One region of the Lysinibacillus sp. FSL M8-0134 genome, then DNA from elsewhere that is predicted to be linked to it. Evidence: a T-box and tRNA genes for the amino acid it is inferred to sense, from the RefSeq annotation. Region 1 holds a T-box; the other holds one or more tRNA genes.

Evidence for each region. A T-box is a leader RNA that pairs with one kind of tRNA and senses whether it is charged. The one in region 1 lies ahead of trpS (tryptophan--tRNA ligase), so its partner is inferred to be a tRNA-Trp.
Region 2: it encodes a tRNA-Trp, which carries the amino acid that the T-box ahead of trpS (tryptophan--tRNA ligase) is inferred to sense. The anticodon was not compared.

Annotation. Positions count from the first base shown of each region.
Region 1 is NZ_JBBPAJ010000001.1:674,252-688,809, reverse strand. It holds gene pepF (oligoendopeptidase F) at 274-2,091, opposite strand; gene MKY49_RS03375 (competence protein CoiA) at 2,143-3,264, opposite strand; gene mecA (adaptor protein MecA) at 3,446-4,114, opposite strand; gene spxA (transcriptional regulator SpxA) at 4,550-4,945, opposite strand; T-box leader at 5,435-5,656, shown strand; gene trpS (tryptophan--tRNA ligase) at 5,774-6,763, shown strand; gene MKY49_RS03355 (hypothetical protein) at 6,768-6,989, opposite strand; gene fabF (beta-ketoacyl-ACP synthase II) at 7,100-8,341, opposite strand; gene MKY49_RS03345 (beta-ketoacyl-ACP synthase III) at 8,372-9,310, opposite strand; gene MKY49_RS03340 (hypothetical protein) at 9,432-9,638, opposite strand; gene MKY49_RS03335 (hypothetical protein) at 9,865-10,008, opposite strand; gene MKY49_RS03330 (YjzD family protein) at 10,180-10,374, shown strand; gene MKY49_RS03325 (ATP-dependent Clp protease ATP-binding subunit) at 10,424-12,550, opposite strand; gene MKY49_RS03320 (Crp/Fnr family transcriptional regulator) at 12,812-13,507, shown strand; gene MKY49_RS03315 (metal-sulfur cluster assembly factor) at 13,568-13,876, opposite strand; gene MKY49_RS03310 (prolyl oligopeptidase family serine peptidase) at 13,930-14,558, opposite strand, start outside.
Region 2 is NZ_JBBPAJ010000001.1:157,535-172,092, reverse strand. It holds gene MKY49_RS00915 (CynX/NimT family MFS transporter) at 1-280, shown strand, start outside; gene MKY49_RS00910 (hypothetical protein) at 332-862, opposite strand; gene MKY49_RS00905 (nitric oxide synthase oxygenase) at 936-1,982, opposite strand; tRNA gene MKY49_RS00900 (tRNA-Glu) at 2,272-2,343, opposite strand; tRNA gene MKY49_RS00895 (tRNA-Asn) at 2,345-2,421, opposite strand; tRNA gene MKY49_RS00890 (tRNA-Ile) at 2,429-2,502, opposite strand; tRNA gene MKY49_RS00885 (tRNA-Gly) at 2,507-2,580, opposite strand; tRNA gene MKY49_RS00880 (tRNA-Phe) at 2,587-2,662, opposite strand; tRNA gene MKY49_RS00875 (tRNA-Ser) at 2,667-2,759, opposite strand; tRNA gene MKY49_RS00870 (tRNA-Ala) at 2,773-2,848, opposite strand; tRNA gene MKY49_RS00865 (tRNA-Pro) at 2,863-2,939, opposite strand; tRNA gene MKY49_RS00860 (tRNA-Arg) at 2,954-3,030, opposite strand; tRNA gene MKY49_RS00855 (tRNA-Lys) at 3,048-3,120, opposite strand; tRNA gene MKY49_RS00850 (tRNA-Gln) at 3,135-3,209, opposite strand; tRNA gene MKY49_RS00845 (tRNA-His) at 3,219-3,294, opposite strand; tRNA gene MKY49_RS00840 (tRNA-Trp) at 3,342-3,415, opposite strand; tRNA gene MKY49_RS00835 (tRNA-Tyr) at 3,420-3,503, opposite strand; tRNA gene MKY49_RS00830 (tRNA-Thr) at 3,511-3,586, opposite strand; tRNA gene MKY49_RS00825 (tRNA-Asp) at 3,595-3,670, opposite strand; tRNA gene MKY49_RS00820 (tRNA-Val) at 3,674-3,749, opposite strand; rRNA gene rrf (5S ribosomal RNA) at 3,761-3,876, opposite strand; rRNA gene MKY49_RS00810 (23S ribosomal RNA) at 3,941-6,868, opposite strand; rRNA gene MKY49_RS00805 (16S ribosomal RNA) at 7,235-8,786, opposite strand; gene MKY49_RS00800 (SLC13 family permease) at 9,336-11,189, opposite strand; gene nadD (nicotinate-nucleotide adenylyltransferase) at 11,349-11,966, opposite strand; gene MKY49_RS00790 (nicotinate phosphoribosyltransferase) at 11,972-13,438, opposite strand; gene MKY49_RS00785 (cysteine hydrolase family protein) at 13,462-14,016, opposite strand; gene MKY49_RS00780 (NUDIX domain-containing protein) at 14,101-14,558, opposite strand, start outside.

The DNA of each region.
Region 1 (14,558 bases):
ATGGGAGAAATGTTCACGTTCAAACAAAGGGGTGTATGTTTGTTTTGTGATTTATTTCACAAGAATTACTCTATCATGGAATAATATATTTAGCAATGAAACTAATAGTAGATTCACAAATTTGTCAAATAGAAAGCGATTACAAACAGTATTTATCCAACATGCACACTTTTAAACTGTTTATAAATCAAAAAAAATCATTATTCTTTTATTTCAAATTACAATGACAATAACTAAAAAAGGACTATAGGAATATTCCTACAGTCCTTTTAATTAATTATTTAACAATAATTTTTCCAATTCAGTTAAACGCTCTTCAAAAACCTTACATGCATCGTCAATTGGCTTAGCAACGTTCATATCTACACCTGCAGCCTTTAGTACTTCAATTGGGAAATCAGAGCATCCTGCTTTTAAGAAGTTATTAATATAACGTTCTACAGCTGGTTGACCCTCCTCTAAAATTTGTTTACTTAACGCTGTAGCGGCTGATTTACCCGTCGCATATTGATATACATAGTAATTATAGTAGAAGTGTGGAATACGTGCCCACTCTAAACCAATTTCCTCATCCACAACAATATCATCACCAAAGTACTTTTTGTTTAATTCATAATAAACTTCAGTTAAACGATCTGCCGTTAATGACTCACCATTTTTATCCATTTGGTGAATAAGATGTTCGAACTCCGCAAACATTGTTTGTCTGAATACCGTACTTCTAAAACCATCTAACCAATGATTTAGTAAGTATATCTTTTGTTGAGGATCATCAATTGTTTTCAGTAAATAGTCATTCAATAGCTCCTCATTACATGTAGAAGCAACCTCTGCCACAAAGATTGAATAGTCTCCATATACAAATGGCTGATTGTTTCGTGAATAATAACTATGAACACTATGGCCAAATTCATGTGCTAATGTAAATAGATTATTTACATTGTCTTGCCAATTCATTAAAATATACGGATTCGTACCATATGCACCTGATGAATAGGCTCCACTTCGTTTACCTTTATTCTCTAAAACATCTACCCAACGATTATCCAAGCCGTTTTGGACGATGCTTTGATATTCCTCACCTAATGGTGCTAATGCTTTCACTAAAATATCTTTCGCCTCATCATAAGTAACCTTCATTTCCACTTCTTTAACAAGAGGAGCAAATAAATCCCACATATGCAATTCATCCACACCTAATAACTTCTTACGCAATGAAATATAACGTTGCATTGCTGGTAAATGCTTATGAATCGTTTCAATTAACTGATCATAAACATTTTGTGGAATGAAATTATTAGACATCGCTGCATGGCGAGCAGAATCATAATGACGAATACGAGCGTTTACATTATGCTTCTTTACATTACCAGTTAATGTGGCTGAAAACGTATTTTTAAATTTACCATAAGTTTCGTACATGGCTTTAAACGCACCCTCACGTACAGAGCGATCCTTGCTCTCCAAAAACTTGATATAGTTACCATGTGTAAGCTGTACCTCTTCGCCCTCTTCATTTTTCACATGAGGGAAAACCATATCGGCATTATTTAACATGCCGAATGCATTGGAAGCTGTACCAGTAACCTCAGACATTTGAGCTAGCAATGCCTCTTGTTCAGCTGGTAGTACATGTGGACGTGCCATGGTAATTTCTTTTAAAGATTGCTTATATAATTGTAAATCTTGATTTTCTGCTAGGTAGCTTTCAATTGTTTCTTCACTTAAAGACAGAATCTCTGGTGTTAAAAACGCTAGGCCAGCTGAGATACTAGTTGCCAATGTTTGAATACGGCTATTCATATCTTGATAAAAGCCATTTGCCGTATCCTGATCGTAACGCATGTGAGCATATGTGTAGAGCTTCATGGCACGTCCATAAAGATGATCGTGATACTGTAAAGCCGCTAATAATGCCTCTGCTCCATTGTTTAAAGTACCTGCATAGCTAGATGCTTGTTTAGCAAGCTCTGCAACCTCCTTAAACTCCTCTTCCCAAGCTGCATCAGTTGCAAAGATGTCCTCTAAACGCCAAGTTAATTCTTCTGGTACTTCATTTCTTACCAAAACTTTATTACTATTACTAGCCAAGTATGCCAGCCCCCTTAATATGTGCTTTTTTCCTTTTACTCTCATATTTTCTCAATATATTGCGACAATTGCAAATAAATGTGCATACACTTGCTTATAAATATCTTGCGAATGATTTCCTTGCTTTATGTTTTTTAGGAAGTGGCCGTAATGCTGAACAGCGTTAATTGCCTGTTCCGTCCTTTCTATTTGGTGCTCCCTTAAAAATTGCTGAATAAGGTCCCTATCTAATTCATATGACTGCATGCCTAGTCGTTTACTAAAGTGCAACAGCATCGTCTGCCATTCACTTGTAAACAAAGAGATTGCTGCTCCTTCTTTTACTGGTATTCCAATGTAAGAAGGCATAGCAGTTAAAGAAAGCTTTAACTCATAGCAGGTCCGTAAAAACGAATCTTGCGTACCCTTTTTGCTATGTAAAAGGCGTCCGTATGCAAACTGTCTACAAGCATGTTTATACAGCTGCCAATATTGTTGAAATTCTGCTTGGGTAATACGCTTGGGTAGATAAAAAGGGAAGAGCTGTTGATCGATTGGAATTACTTGTACTTTGCCTATGAAAGTATGCCCATGAATAGGAAGAAGATTCGTCCAATAAATAAAATGTGCTGTCTTAGCGTTATAGGTTATTAAATAAGGTAATTCTTCTGCGTCCAAGATAAACGCTTTTTGCAGCAAAGGAGGAATTCTAATTTTGCATATACCACTTAAAGTATCTTTGCTTTGAGGCGTTTGAAAAAGCCAAATTGCTTGTATGCTATTTTTTTCATAACCCTCTGTTCGTCGGTCCCATATTTCGTGGGGGATTGTACTACATTGATATTCAAAAGCAAAATGCTTGTCATCCATTGTAACAAGTATATCTGGACGCTGAGAAAGCTTATTTAAAAATGGCTCCAGTTTCACTTTATATTTAAGCTTTTTTAACCATTCATATAATTGAATTTTACCTTGTAGATGTAACTTAGATTCCCCTTCTGAAAATAATTGTGAACATTTATTATTTGTGAGGTGGGCAAAATGTGGAATTTTAGAGTGACCTATTTTCAATTGAACAGGTTCAAGACACTGTGGACAAAAAAATTTCATCTGTCGCCTATATCGCTGTAAAGCTTTCCTCGTATATTGATATGGGAGAAATAGTTGCTGTTGATTGTTATAAGCAATAAGCATCGAATCAGCTCCTTTTTAGCCAACTATAGTAGAGAGGAATGGCTATCACAAAGAAATAAGCTGTTTTTCTTGAAATTAAAGAAATGCGGTCTAAAAATTTATAAGGATAAAAAAAGGACTGCAGTGAAACTCGATCATGAACGAGTTTCACTGCAGTCTAACAAATCAGGTAATCCACTGCTTAAGCAAAATATTTTCGGATTGTTTCAAAGCAATTAAATTCCATTATCTTTTCACCGTACTCCTCTAGACGATGAATTGTGAAATTGGATGGTGTTAAAAATTCTTTGATGACCGCATTTCTATCATGACGATTTAACTCCTCATCTGCATTACCAAAATCAACAACTAAATAGTACCAATCTTCATATTTGAATAATGAGGAATCCACTAATTCGTCTGTCATTCGTTTTGCGACAGGGATTAACTCATCAATATCTTTAAATTTATAAACATAAATGTCTGTATCCATAAATAATTCTGACTCATCCATGTCACCAAATTGAGTTAGCTGGCTAAGAAGATCTTCCCCAACTTCATCGAATGGTGCAAACATATCTTTGTGTTCATCAAAATTCGAATGACCATCTAATGTTTCACCGTCTTTTAAAATATGTGCACGTGTGACAATGATTTCTAAGCCAACTTCAGATGCATTGATATGAATCCAAATCGGACCCTCTACATCAAAATAATCCTCCGTGTTTACTTCATCAATCATATCCCAAAAAAGTTGTTCACCCTTTGCTCGATTGTACCAAATCTCTTCACGACTATAGCCGCGATCCTCTATATCATTGTACGTAATAAAGAGCTTGAGTGTATTTTCATTTACACGTTCGATGTCCACTAGACCTCATCTCCCTTCACTGTCATATGTCGAAAAACAGTTTTGTTTCATTAGTATGCTTTTATTCTTTGTTTTTAACCTTCATACCGCATTTGTTTTTCAACCTTTGACCACACTACAGTTAAACCATCGAGTACACCGTAAACATCGATTATTTTGTTCACAGTTGTCTCTAACTCTATTGTATGCTGTTCTGTCATAAAATGAAAAGGATATACACCGTTTCACAGAAGATATTTGAATTATTGAAATTGTAGTAAACTATTTAACTTAAATCAAGTTTAACATACTTTAACGGAAATATATGACTTTTCCTATTAATTATTATACTTCATATAGAAGGTTTTACATAAGTAAAACATAAAAAAATAGATGTCACAACATGCATTCCACATTTGTAACATCTACTACATATATTATTCAAAATGGATAGTTTTAATTCACCATTCGCTGCGCTTCTTGAAGCTGATATGCTCGAACTTTACGAGGTAGGAAGCGACGAATTTCATCTTCATTATAGCCAACTTGGAGACGTTTTTCATCCAAAATGATTGGTCGGCGTAATAAACCAGGATACTCCTGAATTAATTCATATAAACGTTGTAGTGGTAAACTTTCAACATCTACATTTAATTTTTGGAATATTTTTGAACGAGTAGAAATAATTTCATCTGTCCCGTCTTCAGTCATACGTAAAATTTTTTTAATTTCACTAATACTTAGTGGCTCAGAAAATATATTACGTTCTGTATATGGAATTTCGTGCTCCTCTAACCAAGCTTTCGCTTTACGACAAGAGGTACAACTTGGTGATGTAAATAGGGTTACGATCATTCTGACACATCCTTTCATTTCGAAATTATTATCTAAAACCAGAACCAGAGTGTTAAATTAGAATTAATGTAAAGTAAAATACACAGTACCATTATACAGTACTCCGCTGTATTTGAATATAGTTCCAATAAAAAAAGACTGAACCCACAACTAAATATTCTTTCTTTTTATACATCTTTTAATGTAGCGTATTTTCTACTATCTTATGTGCTACTATTAACATTCCCAATTTCAATGCATTTTAAACATCTAGGCTTGTATCTTAGTTGTTCTCATTTATAAAAATTAAACGAGAAAATTGTCAATTTGGTGTGTACAGCGAAACATATTTTTAATAAAAAAGTATAAATTTATAACATTATTACACAACAGAAAAAGCATATAATTTTTTTATGAAAAAAAACACAGTCAAAAGTCTGACTTTACACAATGGAATCTTTATAATATAATTCATTGCAATAAAATCAATTTAAACAATTTGAATTGAGAAAAACGCTGACGAAGAGTAGTACATATGCATATTTCACGTTTAGAGAGTCTGTGGTCGCTGCAAACAGATCGTGGAGGCATGTGGAATGGACTTCCGAGTTAGCTTTGTGAACGCTACTTGAGCAACTAGCAAAGCTCGTCACTTCACGTTACGAAGCAGAGTGGCCTTTTTAGGCAAGCTGGGTGGTACCGCGGATTCAAACATCATTCGTCCCTTCTTTAGAAAAAATCTAATGAGGACGCATGATGTTTTTTTATTTTCATCAATCGGTGGAATGATGAAAGTTACGCCGCTGGCTAAAAGCCGCGGAACTTGAATTCGAGGAGGAAATTTTCATGACAACTATTTTTTCTGGCGTACAGCCTACAGGAATCGTAACATTAGGGAACTATTTAGGGGCATTTAAGCAATTCCCTGCATTACAAGATGAAGGAAACGCTATTTATTGCATCGTTGACCAGCATGCAATTACTGTGGCACAAGATCCAAAGGAATTACGCGAAAGCATTCGCAAGCTAGCAGCTACCTATATCGCTACTGGCATTGATCCTAAAAAATCTACATTATTCATTCAATCAGAGGTACCTGCACACGCTCAGGCAGGATGGATGTTACAATGTGTGGCTTCAATTGGGGAGCTTGAACGTATGACACAATTTAAAGATAAGTCACACGGTAAGGAAAGCGTCTCTGCCGCTCTTTTAACATACCCACCGTTAATGGCTGCAGACATTCTACTTTATAATACAAACATTGTTCCTGTCGGCGATGACCAGAAACAACATATTGAATTAACACGTGACCTAGCAGAACGCTTTAACAAACGTTACGGGGATGTCCTAACGATTCCAGAAATTCAATTACCAAAAGCAGGCGCTCGTATTAAATCACTACAAGAGCCAACAAAAAAGATGAGTAAATCGGATCCAAATACAAAGGCAACAATCCGCTTACTTGATACAGCGAAAGAAATTGAGAAAAAAATCAAATCAGCTGTTACGGATTCAGACGGTGTTGTAGCATTTGATGTGGAAAATAAACCAGGTGTTTCAAATTTATTGACAATCGAATCAGCTATTTCAGGTGTATCTATTGATGACTTAGTGAAAAAATATGAAGGCATTGGTTATGGTGGATTCAAGCAAGGTGTTGCAACAGCGGTTATTGAACACCTAACTCCTATTCAAGAAAAGTTCTATCATTTAGTAGAGTCATCTGAATTAGATGCCATTCTAGATGAAGGTGCAGCAAAAGCAAATGCCATTGCAAGTGCCACTTTAAAACGTATGGAAGAAGCAATGGGCTTAGGCCGTGCGCGTCGCTAACAATTTAAAGCTTATCAGTGGAACGATCAAAGCCTAAATCAAGAACGACAGCGCATATGATGATGCAGGCCCCTATCGCCATATAAAATTCCGTTGTTTGAAAAATAAATTTAAAAACAACCTTCCAGGAATAACCTAGCGTACGGTAATTTAAATACAATATGAGATTCCCTACAGAGAGGATCATTAAGCCATAGCTTACTAAAAATAAAAAGAGACGAAACATAAGTAGAGGCATCCTTTCTATTTCTTCTTACTTATCATGTATTCACAAAACTATAAAAAAAGACGTCAGCCGTTTAAATTTGGCTGACGTTTTTTCTAGTTTAGATACTATTATGCTTCATATTTTTTGAATAGAAGACTTGCATTGTGACCACCAAAACCAAGAGAATTACTCATTGCATATTGAATCGTTGCTTCTCTCGCTTCATTTGGAACATAATCTAAATCACATTCAGGATCTGGATCCGTTAAATTGATTGTTGGTGGTAAGATACCTTCTTTAAGGGCTAATGCTGTGAAAATAGCTTCCACACCACCAGCTGCACCTAATAAGTGACCTGTCATAGATTTTGTTGAGCTCATCGCTAGCTTATAAGCATGCTCACCAAAAGCAGTTTTAACCGCTTGCGTTTCAAATAAGTCATTATATGGCGTACTTGTGCCATGCGCATTAATATAATCAACTTGTGATGGCTCTACTCCACCATCTTCCAATGCTTGCATCATCGCACGTGCTGCGCCCTCGCCCTCTGGAGCAGGAGCTGTAATATGGTGAGCATCTCCTGTTGCACCATAACCTAAAACTTCAGCATAGATTTTAGCACCACGAGCTTTTGCATGTTCATATTCTTCTAAAATGACAATACCGGCACCTTCTCCAATAATAAAACCATCACGATTTTTATCAAATGGACGGCATGCAGCCTGTGGATCTTGATTTAATGATAAAGCAGTATTGGCACAGAAGCCTGCTACTGCCATTGTTACGATTGGTGATTCAGCACCACCTGAAATCATAACATCTGCATCTCCACGTTCGATTACTTTGAAAGCATCACCAATTGAGTTTGTTCCTGAAGCACATGCCGTTACAGAACAAGAGTTAATACCTTTCGCACCAAAGTGGATGGATACTTGACCTGAAGCCATATCAGGAATCATCATTGGAATGAAGAATGGACTAACACGTCTAGCGCCACGCTCTTGGAACGTTAAAAACTGCTGTTCATAAGTTTCCATACCACCGATTCCAGAGCCAATCCATACACCTGCACGAGGAGCTAGCTCTTCATCAATTGTTAGCTGTGCATCTTCCATTGCCATAATTGAAGCCGCTAACGCGTAGTGCGTAAAACGATCCATTTTACGAGCTTCTTTACGATCAATATATTTTTCAATATCAAAATCTTTCACTTCTGCTGCAATTTTTGCTGCAAAAAGATCTTTATTTAAACGTGTTAGCTCACCAATACCAGATTTACCAGCTTTAATGTTTGCCCATGTTTCTTCGATGCTATTTCCTAGTGGTGTAACTGCGCCAATTCCTGTAATTACTACTCGTCGTTTACTCATTGTCTTACTCCCCTCAAGCATTTTTCCTTCTTATTTTCCCCATCTCATGGCTACGGCACCCCATGTTAAGCCGCCACCAAAACCAACAAGGACTAATAAATCATCCTCTTTTATCTTACCTGCTTCGAGCTCATCTACCAAGGAAATACCAATAGAAGCTGCGGAAGTATTTCCGTATTTATGAATCGTTTTTGACATTTTTTCTGGTGGTAGCTCTAATCGCTCACGAGCAGATTCCATAATACGTATATTTGCCTGATGCGGCACTAAAAAATCAACGTCTTCTTTTGTTAATCCTGCTTTATCTAACACATTAACCGCTGATTCACCCATTTGACGAACAGCAAATTTAAACACTTCACGACCGTTCATCGCAATCGTGTCTTGCTTTGTTAAATAAAGATTCTTGCCGCCTGTACCATCAGCACCAAGTTCAAATGATAAAATACCTCTGCCTTCAGATACTGGTCCAACAATAGCTGCACTCGCACCATCACCGAATAATACAGCCGTATTGCGATCGTTCCAGTCAATGACTTTCGACAGCTTTTCAACACCTACTACTAAGACATATTTATAAGCATTTGCCTCTACAAAGTGCTTCGCTGTCACTAAGCTATATATAAATCCTGCACATGCTGCAGCTTGATCCATCGCCGCAGCGTTCACTGCTCCGAGTTGTTCCTGAACCATACATGCTACACTTGGAAAAGTTTGATCCTGTGTTACAGTTGCTACAAGTATTAAACCAATTTCCTCAGGCGTAATACCCGCTTTTGCAATAGCTTCTTTAGCAGCAGCTACTGCTAAATCTGAAGTTTCCTGATCATCTGCCGCAAAATGACGTTCTTCAATGCCTGTTCGAGTACGAATCCATTCATCCGAAGTATCCATTATTTTTTCCAAATCAAAATTTGTAACGACCTTCTCAGGAACATATTTGCCTATTCCTATAATACCTGCGTTCATATAGCAACCCCTCAGCTTTCTTACTATCAATTATTAGTAACTGGTCATAATTATAACGCATACAAAAGGAAGGACGCAAGATGAATTAAAATTAATGTGTTTTAGAGAGGCTTTTGTTTGTTCAATTCGACAGGATTGTCGGGGTTTGTAGCGGGTTGGTCATGCTTTGGAGCACTTTCACACCTTTTTGGAGCGGGTTCTGCCTACTTTGGAGCGGGTTCTGCCTACTTTGGAGCGGGTTCTGCCTACTTTGGAGCGCTTCTCCACCATTTTCGAGCGGGGATATCCTACTTTGGAGCGCTTTTCCACCTTTTTGGAGCGGAGACATCCTACTTTGGAGCGCTTCCACACCTTTTTGGAGCGGGGATATCCTACTTTGGAGCGCTTCTCACCCATTTTCGAGCGGAGACACCCTACTTTGGAGCGCTTCTCCACCATTTTCGAGTGGGGACACCCTACTTTGGAGACTTCTCCACCATTTTCGAGCGGGGCAGCCTGCTTTGGAGCGCCTTTCCACCATTTTCGAGCGGGGACACCCTACTTTGGAGCACTTCTCACCCATTTTCGAGCGGGGACACCCTACTTTGGAGCGCTTCTCCACCATTTTCGAGCGGGCTCAACCTATTTTGGAGCGCTTCCACACCTTTTTGGAGCGGGTTCAGCTTGCTTTGGAGCGAGTCCCCTAAATCTATTACCAATTCTTAGGCCTCATAAAAACATCAAATACTAAAATACAAAACCTCGTAGTTGTTGTGACAAATTCGCCATGTTTCACATAAATGATTCATTTTTTTTCGATTTATGTTATGATATGATAATGAATATGAGTAAAATCTTATGATGAAAAAAGTTCGGTTGAGGTGAAATTAATGCAATATATCGTAACGTTCATATGGTCATTCCTACTAGTTTCTATGTTAAACTATGTAGTCAGCTCTGTACTTGGTGTACCATTTGATTTTAAAACAGGGGCAATCGTTTCAGTTGTATTCTCTATTCTTATCTTTATTATTGGAGCAATCATTCCAAACGATCCTACACCAGAAGCTGCAGACCATCATTAATTCAGCTAGAAAAAACCTGTTCAGCATCATGCCGAACAGGTTTTTTCTGTTATTTTTCCACCACACATTGACCATCACACATTTTTACATGCAATGTTTCCCCCGGTAAAACCTCACCACGTAGGAGTTCTCTTGCCACTGCTGTTTCAATATGTCGTTGGACAAAGCGTTTTAGTGGTCTTGCGCCAAATTGAGCATCGGCACCTTGCTGTACTACCCAATTAATCACTTCTTGCTCAACAGATAATGTAATTTCTTGCTCTGCCACACGTTTAATCAGTTGCTCAACGTACTTCCAAGCGATTGCTGTAAAATGCTTAGTCGATAGTGCATGGAAGAAAATAATATCATCCATTCGATTTAACAGCTCTGGTTTAAAATGTTGTCTAAGCGCAGCCATAACTAAGTCCTCAACAGAGGCATCGTCTTCTTTTGCCTCCATTAAATAACTAGACCCAATATTCGATGTTAAAATAACTACTGTATTTGTAAAATTAACCATACGACCTTGACTATCAGTGATACGCCCATCATCTAAAATTTGCAATAAAATATTAGCCACATCTGGGTGAGCTTTTTCAATTTCGTCAAGTAGGACGACAGAATAAGGGTTGCGGCGAACGGCTTCGGTTAATTGTCCCCCTTCCTCATAGCCGACATAGCCTGGAGGGGCACCAACTAGACGAGATACACTATGCTTCTCCATATATTCACTCATATCAATTCGGATAAAATGTTCCTCAGAATCAAATAATTGAGCAGCAAGGGCTTTGGCAAGCTCTGTTTTACCAACACCTGTTGGACCTAAAAATAAAAAGCTTCCAATCGGGCGATGTGGATCTTTAATGCCTGCACGTGCACGCCACACAGCTTCTGTCACTAGTTGAACCGCTGTATCTTGCCCTACTACACGTTCATGCAATGTATCCTTTAAACGTAAAAGTTTTTCACGCTCACCCTCCACTAATTTTGTCACAGGGATGCCAGTCCAACGTGAAACAATTGAAGCAATTTCATCAGCCGTCACTTCTTCTCGTAAAATACGAGACTCTGCGCCATTTTCTAATTGTTTTTCTAATGCCTGAATGTCTTTTTCAAGAGTTGGAATTTTGCCATGACGTAATTCAGCAGCTTTATTTAAATCATATTTACTTTCCGCTTCATCTAAATCTCGACGGTATTTATCTAATGTTTCTCGTTTTTTCTGAATGTCATGCAGCATTTCCTTCTCAGCTTCCCATTGTTTTCGCATTCCTTCAGAGGATTCTTTTAACTTTGTTAATTCCTCAGTCAATTGCTCAAGGCGTTTTTTACTTGCTTCGTCCTTTTCCTTACGTAATGCCTGTTCCTCAATTTCTAGCTGCATGATACGACGGGTCACAGCATCTAATTCCTGTGGCATGGAATCGATTTCCGTACGAATCATTGCACACGCCTCATCAATCAAATCGATCGCCTTATCTGGTAAAAATCGCTCTGTAATATACCGATTAGATAGTTCTGCTGCCGCAACAATGGCTCTGTCATGAATACGTACAGCATGATGTAACTCAAAACGTTCTTTTAAGCCACGTAAAATAGACACTGTATCTTCAATAGAAGGCTCACGCACAAGTACTTGCTGAAATCGACGTTCTAATGCAGGATCCTTTTCAATATACATACGATATTCGTCTAATGTCGTAGCCCCTATACAGTGTAATTCACCACGCGCCAGCATAGGCTTTAACATATTTCCTGCATCCATAGCGCCGTCTGTTTTACCGGCACCAACAATGGTATGGATTTCATCAATAAATAAAATAATTTGCCCTTCCGAATCTTTTACCTCTTTTAAGACACCTTTTAAGCGTTCTTCAAATTGACCACGGTAACTTGCACCCGCGATTAAAGCACTCATATCTAGCTCATATAGGACACATTCTTTCAAGCCCTCTGGCACATCGCCTTTCACTATACGCTGTGCTAAACCCTCGACTATAGCTGTTTTACCAACACCGGGCTCACCAATTAATACAGGATTATTTTTCGTTTTGCGTGTTAAAATACGAATGACATTTCTAATTTCCTCATCACGTCCAATAACGGGATCCATTTTGCCATTTTTTACTTCTTCAATTAAATTTCGTCCAAATTGCTCTAATGGTTTTTTATTATCAGTTTGTTGAAATTGCATAGCTAGCACTCCTTTACCTTAATGTTTCGCATAATTTCTATACCCATTCTTGTTCTTTCGAAAGGTTTGACCTTTTTTGACTAACTTTATTTTACATCACTCGACAATTCTAAGCAAAGAAATAGCTCTAAAATTTATCACTTAAAAATGGAAATTTACGTTATAATAGTAGGTATGTTTCTATGTTTTAGTATCGAAAAATCCACTATCCTTTTGTAATAATCGACATTTATTACAAAAAGAAAGCGATGTGTTGGAGATATGGTTTTATTGGATAATATGTTTGAAAAAATTAAGGATCTTTTTCAAAAGCACGGTGTCTTTATCAAGGTGAATAAAGGGAATAAAATTTTTCTAGAGGGTGAACGGGCAAAAGAAATTTATTACATCAAATCAGGTGTAATTTCGATTAGCCAAGAAACGGAGACTGGCAAGGAGTTAACCATCCGTATTTGTGGTCCTGACAGTATAATTGGAGAGGGATCGTTGTTTTGTAATCTCGTCTATAATTCCATGACTGCAAAAGTTTTAGAACCTTCTACGCTGTATGTTTTAAGTCGCAAATCTTTGGAGCATTTATTAGAAGAACAGCCTACTGTCATGGTGGAATATATGAAGTGGTTACAAACAGAAAACTTGAAGCATCAAAGCCGTTTGCGTGATTTAGTGTTAAATGGTAAAAAAGGTGCTTTATTTTCAACGCTCATTCGACTTTCTAATACGTATGGTAAATCATTAGAAAATGGCTCTATTTATATTGATTTCCAGCTAACAAATACTGAAATAGCGAATTTGTGTGCGACCAGTCGTGAGATGATTAATCGGATGTTAAATGATCTAAAAAAACACGACATTGTCACTTTCGATAAAGGTTTTATTACAATTCATGATTTACAGTTTTTAAAAAATGAAATTGCTTGTGAAAATTGTCCATTACAAATATGCCGTATCGATTAATTTCGTTACATGCAAAATCCCTGCCTATTAAAATAAGCAGGGATTTTCTTCTGTTTCAGATTAACGTACGCCTAGTGCCATTTTTGCATAGCGCGACATTTTATCTTTTGACCAAGGTGGGTTCCATACAATGTTAACATTTGTACTTTTCACTTCTGGAAGCTCCCCTAATGCTGTGTTTACTTGGTCCACAATGACCGGTCCAAGTGGGCAACCCATAGATGTTAACGTCATTGTTACAGTCGCTACCCCTTCATCATCTAAATCTACATCATATACTAAACCTAAGTTGACAATATCAATTCCAAGCTCAGGGTCAATTACGTTTTCTAATGCACCTAACATGCTGTCTTTCATATCCTGATCCATTCGTATTTCTCCTTCCATCATAGTGTTAACCTTATCATAGCAGATGCATCATATTATGCCAAATGCTGTGCAAGCCAGTCAGTTGCTGCTAGCATACCGTCACGTGGTACAGCATGTCCAGCCTTTTTATTTACCATGAACTTTAAATGTTCAGGGTTTGCTTGATAGTATTCCCGTAAAGTCTCATAAAATTTATACGTTTCGCGGAAAGGTACCGTTTTATCTAATTCTCCATGCCAAAAGAAGACAGGGCGACCTGCGAACTTTTCTGGTGTTAGACTGATATCGTATTTTGCTAGGTGCTCATTTATTTTTTCTACTTCTTCCTCTGACATCGGCAAATTCACACCATTTTTTGCGAATTGCTGTAACTGATACTCACCCAATTTAACAAAATTAGGCGCACCCATACATATTGCAGCTGTTTGTATCCAATCATACAGTTTAAGACAGCCTGATGTGACAATGCCCCCCATAGAAGTGCCTGCTATGCCAATATTATGATTAGCTAATAAATTTTTATTGTTTAACTCATCATATATTTGTTGCACTTCATGAATAGAATTTAAGACAATGTCCCAAAATTTTAAGTTCATTTGCATCTCTGATAGGCCTTCACTGCGATCACCATGGAATTTTGCATCTGGTAATAGGACACGCACCCCTTTATGCACCAATTGAT
Region 2 (14,558 bases), 520 kb from region 1:
AGTACTTTGGATGGTCCTTCTAGGATTAGCAGGTGGTTCTTCATTCGCATTAGCCATGATGTTTTTCACCCTTCGCACCCGTACTGCCTTTGAAGCAGCAGATTTATCAGGCTTTGCACAATCTTTAGGGTATTTATTTGCCGCAATTGGTCCTATTCTTTTTGGCTACTTGCATGATTTATTCGGTGGCTGGGATATTGCTGGCTGGCTTTTTGTAGTTGTGGCAATGGTACTTTTCTTCTGCTCAATGAGAGCTTCTAAAGATGAATATGTCCATTAAATTGGAGCAGATGGGAAATGGCATATGTTTCTCATCTGCTTTTTTATCAACCTATTTATTCAGCTGCTCTAATAACCTTAGCAGTTCCGCAAGACGGTCTGCTGCTTCGTTATTGTGCACTGTAATAGCCGTTAAACTAGGGATAGCCTCTTGTAAGAGTAGATAGCTGAAATAATAATAGCTTAAAAATGCTGTCTGCTCATAGCCCGTCGGCGTTTCTCTTTCCCACTCTTGATCGTCATCCTCTTCATTTTCTGTCCATAAGTAGTTTCTATCTAGCAGCTTCTGCATGGGTTGAACAGTTTGTGTTGGCTCTAAATAATCCACAGTAATCGCCTGAGCAACGGCTAAATAAAGTTCAATTTCTTGTAAGGAGACATCCTCCCTATCTTGGCTACCCAGCTTTTTTAAAAGGATTAACAAAACCCATGGTGTCACCTGCCAAAGTGTACCTTGATGTTCAATTAACTCAGCTAGTTGTCGGTAATTTTCCTCTTCAATCAGCTGCGGAATGGCTGCACCTCTTCCATAAGGTGTGGTCAATTGTTGCCACGGGATATCTGGAATTTGCTGCTCCAACATAGTGGATCACCCTCTTCTTAAAATACAATTAATTGATAAATTTACTGATAGGAAATTGAAGAGTCTTCTATTGTTAATAGCATGGTTTTTGATAAAAATAATTTGGTGTATGATAGACATTTACATAGGGCTTATGGAAAATATGCGTTGTTGCAGGTGAAAGCGGTGGAATTAACCATGTCCAGTTGCCTGTAACTTCCCGTTCAGCCGATAGCTCTGCTTCCTCAAATAATTTAAACTGCTGAGCCGCTGTATGATGATCGACAATGCTTACCCCATCTTCTTTAAAGGAATGGAGAACTGCTATATTAAGCTCCACTAATGCACGATCACGCCAAAGAGAAGCTTGTTTGGTTGTATCAAGATTAAAAATCTCAGCAATAGCTGGTAGCATATTATAGCGGTCATGATCAGCTAAATTACGTGCTCCAATTTCTGTCCCCATATACCAACCATTAAAAGGAGCAGCTTGGTAATCAATGCCTGCCATTCGAAAACGCATACTCGAGATAATGGGTACAGCATACCATTTCATCTCTAATTTTTCTATTTCAGCTTCCTCTGGATGGCGGATTGGCACCTCTAAAATATATTCTGCTGGAATTGTAAACAGCCTTGGAGCTCGCCCATCTACTTGTATAACAAGTGGTAACACATCAAAAGCTGTTCTCTCACTTTTCCAGCCTAGCGTTTCACATACTTGTGTAAACGCAACAGAATGAGAATCACCTATAACACCTAATTCCGTTTCATAGCCCGCATAACGGATAAGTTGGTGATTCCAAATCCGTACTCGATCTGAGGCAAACACGGTTATTGTAGGGCGGATTTTCCCACTATTTGTTGCATACTCGATATGCTCTAGTAATTTTCGAAAAATATCCTCTTCGTCTAAAAGATCTCGTGCGTCTACTACATGCAATGACTGCCAAAACAAGCGTCCAATACATTTGTTACTATTACGCCATGCGACACGTGCTCCAAAAACTAGTTCCTCTGTTGTGGGGTAATATTCACCTTCACTCTTAATCTCTTGCAATCTATTCTCTAACCAAAGATCTGATTTATTTTGTTCTTTCTGATATTGACTTAAGAATTGCTCTATCTCCTGTATACTCATATCGATTCCTCCACTTACCCTCATATTAGAGCAACGATACGGCAAGCACCATGAAAATAGCTGTTGAAAAAACATACATATTGCATATATGAAATAGTTTGTTCAAATTTATTAGTGGGTGAAACATGTGATTGATAAATGGAACAGGACCTTGAAATGAGCTAAAGCATTTATACTGTCCTATGTTCACCATAAAAAAGCTACAGAACCTTTTAATGGTTTTATAGTCTTGGTTGAACATCTACATATAGAAAAAAGCATGTAACACACATCTGTGCTACATGCTTGATGACCCGTACGGGATTCGAACCCGTGTTACCGCCGTGAAAGGGCGGTGTCTTAACCACTTGACCAACGGGCCGTGGCTCCGAAGGCAGGACTCGAACCTGCGACAACCTGATTAACAGTCAGGTGCTACTACCAACTGAGCTACTTCGGAATAATGATGGGCCTAAATGGACTCGAACCATCGACCTCACGCTTATCAGGCGTGCGCTCTAACCAGCTGAGCTATAGGCCCATTTTGGAGCGGGTGATGAGAATCGAACTCACGACATCAGCTTGGAAGGCTGAGGTTTTACCATTAAACTACACCCGCAAATAATGGTGGGTCAGGACGGAATCGAACCGCCGACACTTAGAGCTTCAATCTAATGCTCTACCAACTGAGCTACTGACCCGAAATGGAGGAGGTAGAGGGATTCGAACCCCCGCGCGGTGTTACCCGCCTGTCGGTTTTCAAGACCGATCCCTTCAGCCAGACTTGGGTATACCTCCAAAAATATTGAAATGGTGGAGCCTAGCGGGATCGAACCGCTGACCTCCTGCGTGCAAGGCAGGCGCTCTCCCAGCTGAGCTAAGGCCCCATTTAAATAAAAGATGGTCGGAATGACAGGATTCGAACCTACGACCCCTTGGTCCCAAACCAAGTGCTCTACCAAGCTGAGCTACATTCCGTAAAATACATTTATTGGCGCGCCCGACAGGAGTCGAACCCATAACCTTCTGATCCGTAGTCAGACGCTCTATCCAATTGAGCTACGGGCGCTTAGTAAATAAAAATGATGAGCCATGAAGGACTCGAACCTTCGACCCTCTGATTAAAAGTCAGATGCTCTACCAACTGAGCTAATGGCTCGTTAAAGAAAAAAATGGCTGGGGTACTAGGATTCGAACCTAGGCATGACGGAATCAAAATCCGTTGCCTTACCGCTTGGCTATACCCCAATGTTGAAATGGGGCGACTGATGGGAATCGAACCCACGAATGTCGGAACCACAATCCGATGCGTTAACCACTTCGCCACAATCGCCACTATATAAATCATAACAGCTGTATATGAACGAGTACCTCAATACCTGGCAGGGGCAGTAGGAATCGAACCCACACCAAAGGTTTTGGAGACCTCTATTCTACCGTTGAACTATGCCCCTAAAATGGTGGAGGGGGACGGATTCGAACCGCCGAACCCTAAGGAGCGGATTTACAGTCCGCCGCGTTTAGCCACTTCGCTACCCCTCCAAGGGAATGGTGCCGGCGATAGGAGTCGAACCCACGACCTACTGATTACAAGTCAGTTGCTCTACCAACTGAGCTACACCGGCAAAAATAATGGCGGTCCCGACCGGGATCGAACCGGCGATCTCCTGCGTGACAGGCAGGCATGTTAACCGCTACACCACGGGACCATATGGTGGAGGATGACGGGCTCGAACCGCCGACCCCCTGCTTGTAAGGCAGGTGCTCTCCCAGCTGAGCTAATCCTCCACAAAAAATAAGCGAAGCGACGTCCTACTCTCACAGGGGGAAGCCCCCAACTACCATCGGCGCTAAAGAGCTTAACTTCCGTGTTCGGTATGGGAACGGGTGTGGCCTCTTTGCCATCATCACTTCACTTATTCAGTTGAAAGGTTATTCTTTCAAAACTAGATAAACGTACATTGAATGCTTCAAACAATTTGGTTAAGTCCTCGATCGATTAGTATTCGTCAGCTCCATGTGTCACCACACTTCCACCTCGAACCTATCTACCTCATCGTCTTTGAGGGATCTTACTTACTTGCGTAATGGGAAATCTCATCTTGAGGGGGGCTTCATGCTTAGATGCTTTCAGCACTTATCCCGTCCACACATAGCTACCCAGCGATGCCTTTGGCAAGACAACTGGTACACCAGCGGTGTGTCCATCCCGGTCCTCTCGTACTAAGGACAGCTCCTCTCAAATTTCCTACGCCCACGACGGATAGGGACCGAACTGTCTCACGACGTTCTGAACCCAGCTCGCGTACCGCTTTAATGGGCGAACAGCCCAACCCTTGGGACCGACTACAGCCCCAGGATGCGATGAGCCGACATCGAGGTGCCAAACCTCCCCGTCGATGTGGACTCTTGGGGGAGATAAGCCTGTTATCCCCGGGGTAGCTTTTATCCGTTGAGCGATGGCCCTTCCATGCGGAACCACCGGATCACTAAGCCCGTCTTTCGACCCTGCTCGACTTGTAGGTCTCGCAGTCAAGCTCCCTTGTGCCTTTACACTCTACGAATGATTTCCAACCATTCTGAGGGAACCTTTGGGCGCCTCCGTTACCTTTTAGGAGGCGACCGCCCCAGTCAAACTGTCCGCCTGACACTGTCTCCTGCCCCGCTAAGGGGCATGGGTTAGAATTTCAATACAACCAGGGTAGTATCCCACCGACGCCTCCTTCGAAGCTGGCGCTCCGAGATCTCTGGCTCCTACCTATCCTGTACAAGTTGTACCAAAATTCAATATCAGGCTACAGTAAAGCTCCACGGGGTCTTTCCGTCCTGTCGCGGGTAACCTGCATCTTCACAGGTACTATAATTTCACCGAGTCTCTCGTTGAGACAGTGCCCAGATCGTTACGCCTTTCGTGCGGGTCGGAACTTACCCGACAAGGAATTTCGCTACCTTAGGACCGTTATAGTTACGGCCGCCGTTTACTGGGGCTTCAATTCGCAGCTTCGCTTGCGCTAACCACTCCTCTTAACCTTCCAGCACCGGGCAGGCGTCAGCCCCTATACGTCACCTTACGGTTTTGCAGAGACCTGTGTTTTTGCTAAACAGTCGCCTGGGCCTATTCACTGCGGCTCTCATGCGCTTGCACGCTCAAGAGCACCCCTTCTCCCGAAGTTACGGGGTCATTTTGCCGAGTTCCTTAACGAGAGTTCTCTCGCACACCTTAGGATTCTCTCCTCGACTACCTGTGTCGGTTTGCGGTACGGGCACCTCTCACCTCGATAGAGGCTTTTCTTGGCAGTGTGAAATCAGGAACTTCGTCCATACGGACTCGCCATCACAGCTCAACGTTACAGTGTGCGGATTTGCCTACACACACGCCTTACTGCTTGGACGCGCATAACCAACAGCGCGCTTACCCTATCCTACTGCGTCCCCCCATTTCTCAAACGGTGAGGAGGTGGTACAGGAATATCAACCTGTTGTCCATCGCCTACGCCTGTCGGCCTCGGCTTAGGTCCCGACTAACCCTGAGCGGACGAGCCTTCCTCAGGAAACCTTAGTCATACGGTGGACGGGATTCTCACCCGTCTTTCGCTACTCATACCGGCATTCTCACTTCTAAGCGCTCCACCAGTCCTTCCGGTCTGACTTCAACGCACTTAGAACGCTCTCCTACCACTGACATCGTAGATGTCAATCCACAGCTTCGGTGAATCGTTTAGCCCCGATACATTTTCGGCGCAGCGTCACTCGACCAGTGAGCTATTACGCACTCTTTAAATGATGGCTGCTTCTAAGCCAACATCCTGGTTGTCTGTGCAACGCCACATCCTTTTCCACTTAACGATTACTTTGGGACCTTAGCTGGTGGTCTGGGCTGTTTCCCTTTTGACTACGGATCTTATCACTCGCAGTCTGACTCCCGTGTATAAATATCTGGCATTCGGAGTTTGTCTGAATTCGGTAAACCGGGATGGCCCCCTAGTCCAAACAGTGCTCTACCTCCAGTATTCTCATCACGAGGCTAGCCCTAAAGCTATTTCGGAGAGAACCAGCTATCTCCAAGTTCGATTGGAATTTCTCCGCTACCCACACCTCATCCCCGCACTTTTCAACGTGCGTGGGTTCGGGCCTCCAGTAAGTGTTACCTTACCTTCACCCTGGACATGGGTAGATCACCTGGTTTCGGGTCTACGACCACGTACTATTTCGCCCTATTCAGACTCGCTTTCGCTGCGGCTCCGCCTTCTAAAGCTTAACCTCGCACGTAATCGTAACTCGCCGGTTCATTCTACAAAAGGCACGCTATCACCCATTAACGGGCTCTAACTACTTGTAGGCACACGGTTTCAGGATCTCTTTCACTCCCCTTCCGGGGTGCTTTTCACCTTTCCCTCACGGTACTGGTTCACTATCGGTCACTAGGTAGTATTTAGCCTTGGGAGATGGTCCTCCCGGATTCCGACGGAATTTCACGTGTTCCGCCGTACTCAGGATCCACTCAGGAGAGAACGAACTTTCGACTACAGGGCTTTTACCTGCTCTGGCGGACCTTTCCAAGTCGCTTCATCTAACTCGCTCTTTTGTAACTCCGTATAGAGTGTCCTACAACCCCAAGAGGCAAGCCTCTTGGTTTGGGCTCTTCCCGTTTCGCTCGCCGCTACTCAGGGAATCGATTTTTCTTTCTCTTCCTCCAGGTACTTAGATGTTTCAGTTCCCTGGGTCTGCCTTCAAGACGCTATGTATTCACGTCAAGATACTACGCGATTAAACGTAGTGGGTTCCCCCATTCGGAAATCTCCGGATCAAAGCTCACTTACAGCTCCCCGAAGCATATCGGTGTTAGTGCCGTCCTTCTTCGGCTCCTAGTGCCAAGGCATTCGCCGTGCGCCCTTAATAACTTAACCTACAGCTTTCAATACACATCGCATTTCGTTGTCAGCTTCACTCGTTCAATCAGTCACGTACTGAAGTACGCTCCTTCATTCACTCGATTGCTTCCTAGAACTGCTCGTGTCTTGAAACCTTACTAATGTTATTAAGCCTATAAAAAACTTAAAAAATAAATGTGTTTGTTACAATTTCAATGTCGTTTTATCCAGTTTTCAAAGAACAAAGTTACTGCCTGCTTCTACTTCTTCGCAGCTTTGCGACGAAAGCGTAGCGACAGGAGCAAATATTTGAAGTATTTCATTCGGAAGAATGAACCTTCAAAACTGAACGCAAAACGTAATCTTACAAACCCTAGGTTTGTATTCCGAAATAATCCTTAGAAAGGAGGTGATCCAGCCGCACCTTCCGATACGGCTACCTTGTTACGACTTCACCCCAATCATCTATCCCACCTTCGGCGGCTGGCTCCAAAAGGTTACCTCACCGACTTCGGGTGTTACAAACTCTCGTGGTGTGACGGGCGGTGTGTACAAGGCCCGGGAACGTATTCACCGCGGCATGCTGATCCGCGATTACTAGCGATTCCGGCTTCATGTAGGCGAGTTGCAGCCTACAATCCGAACTGAGAACGACTTTATCGGATTAGCTCCCTCTCGCGAGTTGGCAACCGTTTGTATCGTCCATTGTAGCACGTGTGTAGCCCAGGTCATAAGGGGCATGATGATTTGACGTCATCCCCACCTTCCTCCGGTTTGTCACCGGCAGTCACCTTAGAGTGCCCAACTAAATGATGGCAACTAAGATCAAGGGTTGCGCTCGTTGCGGGACTTAACCCAACATCTCACGACACGAGCTGACGACAACCATGCACCACCTGTCACCGTTGCCCCCGAAGGGGAAACTATATCTCTACAGTGGTCAACGGGATGTCAAGACCTGGTAAGGTTCTTCGCGTTGCTTCGAATTAAACCACATGCTCCACCGCTTGTGCGGGCCCCCGTCAATTCCTTTGAGTTTCAGTCTTGCGACCGTACTCCCCAGGCGGAGTGCTTAATGCGTTAGCTGCAGCACTAAGGGGCGGAAACCCCCTAACACTTAGCACTCATCGTTTACGGCGTGGACTACCAGGGTATCTAATCCTGTTTGCTCCCCACGCTTTCGCGCCTCAGCGTCAGTTACAGACCAGAAAGTCGCCTTCGCCACTGGTGTTCCTCCAAATCTCTACGCATTTCACCGCTACACTTGGAATTCCACTTTCCTCTTCTGCACTCAAGTCCCCCAGTTTCCAATGACCCTCCACGGTTGAGCCGTGGGCTTTCACATCAGACTTAAAGGACCGCCTGCGCGCGCTTTACGCCCAATAATTCCGGACAACGCTTGCCACCTACGTATTACCGCGGCTGCTGGCACGTAGTTAGCCGTGGCTTTCTAATAAGGTACCGTCAAGGTACAGCCAGTTACTACTGTACTTGTTCTTCCCTTACAACAGAGTTTTACGATCCGAAAACCTTCTTCACTCACGCGGCGTTGCTCCATCAGGCTTTCGCCCATTGTGGAAGATTCCCTACTGCTGCCTCCCGTAGGAGTCTGGGCCGTGTCTCAGTCCCAGTGTGGCCGATCACCCTCTCAGGTCGGCTACGCATCGTCGCCTTGGTGAGCCGTTACCTCACCAACTAGCTAATGCGCCGCGGGCCCATCTTATAGCGACAGCCGAAACCGTCTTTCAGTGTTCCACCATGAGGTGGAACAGATTATTCGGTATTAGCCCCGGTTTCCCGGAGTTATCCCAAACTATAAGGTAGGTTGCCCACGTGTTACTCACCCGTCCGCCGCTAACGTCAAAGGAGCAAGCTCCTTCTCTGTTCGCTCGACTTGCATGTATTAGGCACGCCGCCAGCGTTCGTCCTGAGCCAGGATCAAACTCTCCATAAAAGAAATTTGATTAGCTCAAATTGTTTTGCTGGCATCAATTTTGATGTCCAAAATTTTGTTTCGTTCACTAGCCAAAACTAGTTACTTAAAACTTTATTGATTACGTTTTGCTTGTTCAGTTTTCAAGGTTCATGTTTTGCTTTATTTTAGCGTGTCACCGTGGCGACTTGTATAATACTACACCCTTATTTTTAAAAGGTCAACACTTTTTCTAAAAAAAAATTAAGTTTTTTCTCAAAGCAGGATAACTTCCTATATTAATAACATAAAATATTTTGGCTAATAAAGATGTTTTCACTAGCTGTTGTATTTTATTTTAGCATATCCCTCGATAATAATTTAGTAGTTTTTTTTAGAACTATAATCAAAATAATTGAATATTAAAATTGAGTTTTCAACCTAAAGATAGACTAAAAAAAGTTGAGACTTTCTCTATGTTCTTTTTCATTTACATTTATGACGGACGAAACATCAAATCTACTCCACGTGATCAATTAGAAAAGAATCGAGAAGTACTTCTCGATTCCTTTAGATGGATAGCCTGAGATTTTAAAATGGGAAAAAGAATGGGATGGCTACCATCATGACAATGAACATAACAATTTGTAATGGAACCCCTATTCTGACAAAGTCCATAAATTTATAGCCCCCTGCTGTCATTACTAGTGCATTTGTTGGGGAAGCAATTGGTGTAGCAAATGCCATACTTGCGGCTACCGCAACTGCAATCATAAATGTTGTGGGACTTACATCCATTGCAATGGCGGCACTCATGGCAATCGGCGCAAACAATACTGCAGTTGCTGTATTACTAATAAATTGACCAAATACAGCAGTTAAAATATAAACACCTATTAGTACACCATAAGGTCCGAAATCGCCTAGAGCATTGATGATCCCATCAGATAAAATAGCCATGCCTCCTGTTTTTTCTAATGCTGTCGCCATTGGCAGCATAGCAGCTACAAGCACGATACTTTCAAAATTCATATTGCTATAGGCATCTTCCATGTTTCTTAAACAACCCGTCAATATCATTAGGACAGCACCAATCATGACCGAGATGACAGCAGGAAAAATTTCGAATGCCATCAAAAAAATCATGAACAACATAATAATACCTGCAATACCAGCTTTGCCTGTAGCCGCTGCTACACTTGCATGTTCCTTAGGCTGACCGACAACCACAACATCCTGGGTCTCTCTTGCTAACAAAAGAATTTCATCCCATGCTCCTTGCACTAATATCGCATCTCCAAATTTCAATTTATGTGAAACCATATCTTGGAGCTTATAGCCACCTCTACGATTAATACCAATGATATTTAAGTTATATTTTTCTCGGAATCCAAGAGAGCTGACCGTTTCATTGATAAAGCTTGAATTAGGTGTGAGCAATACTTCTGCAATACCAAGATGTTTCGATACTAGTTCGTCGGCTTCTCCTTCTACTAATCCTTGCATCTCAAGCTGATAATCCTCAACAAACCGACGAATATCCTCTTCTTCACCTTGAACATATAGCTCGTCTTTTGCATGTATAACACTTGTTGGACCAGCCATTTCTTGATAAGTCATCGGTAATAAGTTAATGCCCTCCTGAGATTTACGATGAATTTTCATCATACAAAGCATATACGTAGCTGGCAGTTTTAATTCTGCTAAAGATGTTTCAATAATAGGTGATTCATCAGGAACAGAGATTTTAAATAGGCGATTATTTAAATCATATTGCTTAATAATTTTCTTAGGTGAAAGTTTATACCCCTCATTTGTCTGAGTTCGATTACGATCCTTTGGTAACAAAATATTACGCACAAGTACTAAGTAAGTTATCCCCGCAATCATCCCGATAATACCAATAGGGGTCACTTCAAAAAAGCCAAGTTTATGATAGCCTCGGTCGACCAATAACTGACTAACGATTAAATTTGTTGGTGATGCAATCAAAGTCATCAGCCCAGAAAGACTTGCTACATATGAAAGTGGTAGAAGAAATTTAGAAGGGCTGACTTTCATACTAATTGCTATACTCACGACTATCGGCATCATTAGTGCTACAGTACCGGTATTACTCATAAAGGCACCGACTGATCCTACAATAATAAGCAGTAACACAAATAGTTTTAGCTCACTATTACCAGACCACTTAAGTAAAAGTTGCCCTGCCATTCCTGCAAGTCCTGTCCGTAAAATTCCTGCACCCACGACAAATAACCCTGCAATCATTAAAACGACAGAGTTAGAAAAACCAGCTAATGCCTCGGCCGGCGTTAAAATATTCGTAATGACAAATCCTAGAAGTGACACAATTGCTACAAGATCTGCCCGTACTTTATTGGTCACAAATGCGAAAATCGTTACTCCTAAAATAAGAAATGTTAATGTAAGTTGCACATCCATGAATTCCTTTCTAACATTAATCATTATAATTATTACCAGCAAAAAGATTGTATGTTATTGCTCTTTTTATTATAGCTTACCTAGAGGAGCATATGATAAAATTCACCATCTTTTCAAAATTAAAAAAGTGTGGCACCTATCCACACTTTTAACCGTACTTTACTCTTTTTGATAAAGATGATGTTCTTTAATATAGTCGTAACATGCATTAGGCAAGAGGTATCTTGGTTCTCCCCGCATAGCAAATTCTTCTCGAATATAGGTAGAACTAATTTCCATCGCTAGCCCTTTATCGATTAGATGGAATCTACCATCATCATGATTCCTTAATATAGGAGAACGACTAATCGTGGACAGCATATCAATGCCATGTCTTGCCATTACAATAAATTTATTTTCTGCTACTAATGCGTCGCCTTTTTTCCACAGCCCTGCACCAATATCCACTAATAAATCAGCCCCCATGATAAAATGGACTTCATCATCTGGATGTTTTTCTCTAAAGTATTTCATCGTGTCATATGTGTAGATGTTCCAGCCTTCTTGGTCCATCTCATAGGAATCTGCAATAAAACGATCGTCCTTAGCAATAGCGAGCTGTAGCATATTCCAACGATGAATATCAGCGGTTTTTATCGTTTTATCTTTGCGTTTATTTGAGCATGGCAAAAAGATAACTTTATCTAATTTACAGCGGTGTGCGACCGTACTTGCTGTCCAAAGATGAACATTGGTAATAGGGTCAAAAGATGAACCATAAATACCTATCCTCGCCATTTTATCTACCTCCTGCTGTTTCCTTGTGAGATTTTTTCTTTAATTGTCTGTATGCTTTCCATTTTATTGTCCCAGCAAGCTTGACTTAAATCGACTGGATACTCTTCTGGATTCATTGTTCGTTTGTACTCACACCAGAGCAAACGTAAATTTTCCTTCGCATATGCTTGAATTTCTTGAAGAGTCGGTTCCTCATAAATCACTTTTCCCTTTTCGACAATACTTTCATGTAACTCTTTTGCTGAAAAATTCGTAACAAATTTACTAATATACGTATGAATAGGGTGGAACATTTTTAATCTTTCTTCTTGTTCTATGTTTTCTTCATCTAATGCAATATAGTCCCCTTCAGCATGACCATTCTCATTATTAATAATACGGTAAACACGTTTACGCCCTGGTGTAGTTACTTTCTCAGGATTTGCTGAAATTTTAATGGTGTCAACCATTTCTCCCCTCTCATCTTCAATAGAAACCAATTTGTATACTCCACCAAGAGCAGCTTGATCGTAGGCTGTAATTAGCTTTGTTCCGATGCCCCATGCATCGATTCGCGCACCTTGCGATTTTAAATGCATGATTGTATATTCGTCTAAATCATTCGAAGCCATAATTTTAGCTTCTGTAAACCCTGCTTCATCTAGCATTTTTCTTGCCTCTTTTGAAAGGTAGGCTAAATCGCCACTGTCTAAACGAATACCCACAAAATTAATCTGATCTCCAAGCTCCTTTGCCACACGAATAGCATTAGGAACGCCTGAACGTAGCGTGTCATAAGTATCTACTAAGAAAACGCAGTCTTTATGAGCTGCTGCATATTTTTTAAAAGCAGTATACTCATCTCGATAGGTTTGAATCATTGCATGGGCATGAGTTCCTGACACAGGAATACCGAACAATTTCCCCGCTCTCACATTACTTGTTGCAGAAAATCCACCTATATAAGCAGCCCGAGTACCCCAAATTGCAGCATCAAATTCATGTGCACGTCGAGTGCCGAACTCCATAACAATATCCTCATCTGTCACTTGCTTGATACGTGAAGCCTTTGTGGCGATGAGCGTTTGGTAGTTCACAATATTTAACAAAGGGGTTTCGATTAATTGGGCCTCTGCCAATGGTGCTTCAATTCGCAGGATAGGTTCATTGGCGAAGACAAGTTCACCCTCTTTCATTCCCTTTATGCTTCCTGTAAACTTAAGTTCCTGCAGATATTGAAGAAAATCCTCTGGATATTTCCCCTCTTCTCGTAAATATTGAATATCACTTTGGGAAAATCTAAAGTTATTAATAAAATCGATCACTTTTTTCAAACCAGCAAATACCGCATAGCCATTGCCAAATGGAAGTTTTCTAAAATATAGCTCAAAAACAGCTTTTCGTTGTTGAACACCATCTTGCCAATAAGCTTGAACCATATTAATTTGATATAAATCTGTGTGTAACATGAAGCTATCGTCTGCATATTTCATGTTTTCTCCTCCATCCCTTATTGTCAAATAATAGTGGCACCGAGCGTGTGCTCGAAATGCCCTAACGCCCACTCATGTCCTGCTTGGTTAAAGGAGGCAACAGCATCTTTATGAATGACAATATCGAACCCTTTATTATAAGCATCTACTGCTGTATGAAGAACACAGATATCTGTACAAACGCCGATTAAGTGAAGCTCAGTAATTCCTCTTTCACGTAATTTCAATTCTAAATCTGTTCCTGCAAAAGCAGAGTAGCGTGTTTTATCCATGTAATAGACGCAATCCTGCTCTTTATTTGCCTCATATAGTTGCTTTAATGCTCCATATAAATTTCTACCTTCTGTATTTCGAATATTATGTGGTGGGAATAGCTTTGTTTCTGGATGGTAGACATCCCCCTGTTCATGAACATCTATCGCAAAAACTGTAAAATCACCGTTCTTAATAAATTCCTTTGTTAATTCAACATTTGTATGTTCGAGTAACTGCCCAGGCTCTCCACAAGTAAGAGCTCCATCTGTCGCTACAAAATCCACTGTATAATCAATATTAATTAATGCACGTTTTTTCATCATCGTCTCATCACTCCACTTTATTAATTAGTAATATAAAAATTACAAATTACTTCATTTAAAACAATCAGGAAAGATGGCTCTTTCCTAATGATAGATGGACTCCACTATTTCAAAATCAGTGAATGTATAAAGTTGTGAAGGCCTAAATGAATTGCGTTTCGTTTTCTTCGGTTTACCTTCCTCATCTAACACTTTTTGGATAAAAGGTAATTTAGGTGCTTTTGTAAAAAATACTGAATCATTTGAAATTCGAGGATCTTCTCCAACTGTCAGGAGCACCCGCTGTAATTCAGATAAAGTAAACTCTTGTGGTAAAAAGTTTTTGGCAACTGTCGTTTGTATCATATCCCTTTTAATAAATTCCAACGCATCTGTAATAATTCTTCGATGATCGAAAGCTAACTGTAGCGAAAATACATTTTCTATATCAAATAACTGTACATCATCAGCATCATCATTAGCTTGGCGTTGCTCTATATATGTCTCAGGAACAATTGCATAAAACGCATTCGATATCATCCAACCACGTGGATCTCGATCGA